Regions from separate parts of the Vibrio sp. QJM3NY_21 genome, predicted to be linked through region 1. Evidence: riboswitches for the same ligand, from Rfam matches in the RefSeq annotation. Region 1 holds a riboswitch; the other holds the start of a gene.
The links. Region 1 has a riboswitch for lysine ahead of lysC (lysine-sensitive aspartokinase 3). Riboswitches for the same ligand answer to the same signal wherever they lie in the genome.

Region 1 (2,463 bases):
GTCACTGGAGACAGTCCAGGAACGCAAGATAGACATTTTTGACTGCCAGAATAAACCGCATCGAGCTGCCATTCATCAACCAACAATGGCACACCACCTAGTGATGTCACCGCATCAACAATCGACAACGCATCAGACTGACGAGCCACTGCTGAAATCGCTTGAGCATCCGATAACGCTCCAGTAGACGTCTCTGCATGCACAAAAGCGACAGCAACAGCATCAGGGTTTTCTGCCAATGCTTTTTCTACCTTTTCAACGGAAACGGGCTTGCCCCACTCGTCATCAACAAGGATCGCTTCACCACCACAACGCACAACATTCTCTCGCATACGCTCACCAAAAACGCCATTGCGACAAACAATCACCTTCTCACCGGGCTCAATCAAGTTAACAAAACAGGTTTCCATACCTGCACTGCCGGGCGCAGAAACAGCAATAGTGAATTCATTCTCTGTTTGGAATGCATACTTAAGAAGTTGTTTCAGTTCATCCATCATCGCGATAAATAACGGGTCGAGGTGACCAATAGTAGGACGGCTTAAGGCCTGTAAAACTTGAGGAGAAATGTCTGAAGGCCCCGGCCCCATTAACGTTCGGTGTGGCGGATAAAAGCTCTCGATAGCAGTAGTGAGTGTTAAATTAGACATGTACATCCCTTACGTTAATGTTGTGAACAATCCACCCTAAAGCAAATCGATACCGTCATCAATTAGCTAAAAGTATTGAGGTCACACCAGTGTCACATAATTGTTAAAATTATTTTTTAAATATCTCCAGTTACGGATTGACATTGTTACCGCAAACACGTTCAATGAAATGGCTATCTAGCAGAAGAGGAGCACTGCCCAGGCAGATGTTTTGTGGAACCGCATTTCCAATACAAAGCATCAAGGGGGAGCAGTGCCGAGATAATAAAAGGATGCAGGACCTTTATTATCGGTTGAGCGGGCTGAATCCCGGCAACTGTCGCCATTTCTATATGGTGAAGAGCTTCTGAGGTTACTATTCTAATAATTCCTCTCTTTTTGCTCTAAATACTCTCTTCGAAAAACATCGGACGTTGGATTACCCAACCGTAATTTTATTTTAGGAAGTCGTGGGAGATATATCGTGAGTGCATCTAATGTAGCTGGTTCTTTTAATGTCGCTAAGTTTGGTGGAACAAGTGTTGCCAACTTTGAAGCAATGACCCGTTGTGCTGCCATTATTGAAAATAACTCGAATACGAAACTGGTTGTGAGCAGCGCGTGCTCAGGCGTCACCAACTTGCTGGTTGAACTAGCGAATGGTGTCCAAGACAAAACTCGTCGTCAGGAATTATTGACGCTATTGACTGACATTCATAACGCGATTCTTGATCAGCTAGCTGACCCAATTAGCATTGAAAAAGATGTGCACTGCATTCTCGATGACATTGCGAGTGCAGCCGAAGCGGCATCATTCCAAGCCAGTACTAAACTCACCGATCACCTAGTGGCATGTGGCGAACTAATGTCGACACATATCCTCGCTCAAATCATTCGCGAGCGTGGCACACCCGCTGTCCGTTTTGATATCAGAGAAGTGATGCGCACCAATGGTGACTTCGGCAAAGCTGAACCACTGTTAAAAGATATTGCAGCCTTAGCTCAACAGAAATTGATTCCACTATGCCAACAGCAAGTTGTCGTTACCCAAGGCTTTATCGGCGCCGATAGCGAAGGTAACACCACAACGTTAGGTCGTGGTGGTAGTGATTACTCAGCGGCACTGATTGCAGAATCTGTACAAGCGATTGGTTTAGAAATCTGGACTGATGTTCCGGGCATCTACACCACGGATCCACGTATCGCATCGAAAGCATCTCCTATCCCAGAGATCAGCTTTAGCGAAGCATCGGAAATGGCAAACTTTGGCGCGAAGATATTACACCCTTCGACTCTAGTCCCGGCACTACGCCATCAAATCCCGGTATTTGTCGGCTCATCAAAAGCACCAGAGCTCGGTGGCACATGGATTCGTCAACAAGTTGAAAGCTCCCCTCTGTTCAGAGCGCTTGCCCTACGCTGCAACCAAACCATGGTTACGCTACGCAGCGCTAATATGTTCCATGCTTATGGCTTCCTCGCAAAAGTGTTCGAGATCCTTGCTAAACATAAGATCTCTGTCGATCTTATCACTACCTCAGAGATCAGTGTATCACTGACTCTCGATCAAACAGATACCTCTGGTGGTGCTCCTGAGTTACCTGAAGCCGCTCGCCTTGAGCTTGAAGAGTTGTGTTCCGTAGATATTGAGCACGACCTATGCCTTGTTGCTCTTATTGGCAACAACATGAGTGAAAGCAAAGGCTATGCGAAGCAAGTATTCGGCACGCTTGAAGACTTCAACCTACGTATGATTTGTTACGGAGCGAGCCCACACAACCTGTGCTTCTTGCTTGATGAATCTGTCTCCAAGTTAGCGATTCAAAAACTGCAT
Region 2 (2,463 bases), 860 kb from region 1:
GGAACAAAATAACGGGTAGCCAGTGGTAATCAATGTTGCCAGTTGCTAGAGATGATAGGTACGAACCTGTTTTCATGTCACCGATGACAGAACCGATAGTCCAAGCGAACACAAGAATCAGGATAGCGCCAAACATAGAGCTAGCACCGATCCACATTGTTCTTGCGATATCAGACATTGGTAGCTTTTGCTTAAACACTGTCGCTAGCGCAACAAGCAGACCTAGAACGCCACCGTAAACAAGAGACTTACCTACATCTGTATTTTCGAACGCACCAAGCAAGTTAAATGCTTGACCGTCAGCAGTCAGCGCTTGGCCACCGGTGTAAAGCATAGCAGCAACTGTTGCTACGATTAGCGATACGATTGGCATAACAAGATCAGAGACAGAACCGTTTTCGCTCTCTTGAATGTCTAGCTCTTCGTTTAGATCGTGAGCTTGCTTTTGATCGTTGTCGCCTTCAAAGCCACGACCTTGAGAGGCTTCGATCTCATGTTCACGCATCTTACCAACGTCTAGACCGAACCATGCAACGGCAAATACCATTAATAGTGCGAACACAGCGTAGAAGTTCATTGGGATAAGACGAACGTAAGCACCCAGTGCAGAATACTCAGTCACACCGTGTGTCACTAAGATGCCACCAATAATAGTGATGATGTAAGCACCCCAACTAGAAGCCGGCATAATCACACACATTGGAGCAGCGGTAGAATCTAGAATATAAGCTAGCTTAGCGCGAGATACGTAGAAGCGGTCTGTTACAGGACGAGAGATAGCACCTACCGCTAAGCTGTTGAAGTAATCATCGACAAAGATGAATACGCCTAAGAAGGCAGCAAGTAGTTTTGAACCACGTTTGCTCTTCACACGAGACTGTGCCCACTCAGCGAATGCGCGAGTACCACCAGATAGTGTGAGTAATGCAGTTGTCATTCCGAGAATAATTAGGAATGCGATGATGCTCATGTTCCAAGTGTTAATGCCACCATCTTCGATGAAAACACCAGATGCTTTAGTGAACACGTAACTAGCTGCGTTACCTACTGAGTAGTCAGCAAGTAGAATCGCACCCATAACGATACCAACACCTAAGGAAACCAATACACGGCGGGTAACAATAGCTAGAGTCAATGCAACCAAAGGAGGAAGCAGCGATAAAGGCGATGTTGCAAAATCTATTAAATTCATGATCTTCAAAAACCAGTTTTTTATTTGGCTAGAGATCTACTGCAGACAAACTTGATACGGTTTATCAAGCTCATGTTGAACTAAGCGAAAGGGAAGTGAACACTTCACCCAACCCTACAGTAGCGCTCCATAGTTTAAAATTAAGACTATGGCAGTGTTGTACCTATTGAGCACAACCCCAGCAAATTGTTTAGATATACAATTTACTTCGGCAATTACACCTTTCATTCCCGTTCATTGGCATCACCCCAACGAAAACTACTTTTTATAATTGCGCCTCTACGTGCGATAACATTATTAACTGTGCAAACCAGAGTTTAACAACAAATTAACCAAAGCATCGCATCAGGTAGCCGCAATTGTACCCATCAAGAGCAACAATGCAACATATCATTCCGACAAAAATGTCTTTTTGTTAATGAACTAATCAATAAAAAAATAGTCTACATATAGCAATTACTCCACCAGTCACATATCGATTTTTAAGATAATCTTAATAATTATTATAAATTCATCAAAAGTGAGTCGTTTCTTTTTCAACTATTCATCTCACTTTTATATTTAAATAACCAATACAAGAAATACTATTTGTTTTATTCCTAGGCACTGTTTATTATTAGGAGGATTATTTAGTTTACCTTGATGGGAAATATCATGTCTGAATTAACAAAAACACTATTAAATATCCGCAGCCTTCGTGCGTTCTCACGTGAATTAACTCTTGAGCAACTTGAAGAAGCGCTAGACAAGCTGACTATTGTTGTACAAGAGCGTCAAGAGTCTGAAGCTGAAGAACGCGCTGCTAAAGCAGAACAAGAAGCTAAGCTTTCTGCTATTGCTGAACAAATTGCAAAAGACGGAATTGATGTTGCAGATCTTATTGCTGCACTTTCTGGTGAAGCAAAATCTAAAACAACTAAAGCTAAACGTGCTCCTCGCCCAGCGAAATACAAATACGTAGACGCAAACGGCGACGAGAAAACTTGGACAGGTCAAGGCCGTACGCCTTCAGCTATCCAAGAACAACTAGATGCTGGTAAATCTCTAGAAGAGTTTGCTCTTTAAGGCATCCTGTTTGCTAAGTGAATAATCAATAAAACACTAAGCAATAGAATTAATATTAAGTCGACTAAAGTATTATTTACGGCTTCAATATATTCAGAAACAAAAAAGGCTCCTTTCGGAGCCTTTTTTATATTTCACTATTAGAAATATAAATGAAAAAGATAAAAATATCTTATCTTTCCCAGTATGCTTCTTCTAGACTGTCT

Region 2: another riboswitch for lysine. It lies ahead of AC3CID_RS05445 (Na+/H+ antiporter NhaC family protein); the one in region 1 lies ahead of lysC (lysine-sensitive aspartokinase 3).

The regions. Positions count from the first base shown of each region.
Region 1 is NZ_CM173513.1:330,590-333,052, reverse strand. Features, by position in the region: gene AC3CID_RS01560 (pyridoxal-phosphate-dependent aminotransferase family protein) at 1-650, opposite strand, end outside; lysine riboswitch at 827-1,004, shown strand; gene lysC (lysine-sensitive aspartokinase 3) at 1,114-2,463, shown strand, end outside.
Region 2 is NZ_CM173513.1:1,195,196-1,197,658, reverse strand. Features, by position in the region: gene AC3CID_RS05445 (Na+/H+ antiporter NhaC family protein) at 1-1,192, opposite strand, end outside; lysine riboswitch at 1,305-1,482, opposite strand; gene AC3CID_RS05440 (H-NS family histone-like protein) at 1,847-2,257, shown strand; gene AC3CID_RS05435 (inosine/guanosine kinase) at 2,430-2,463, opposite strand, start outside.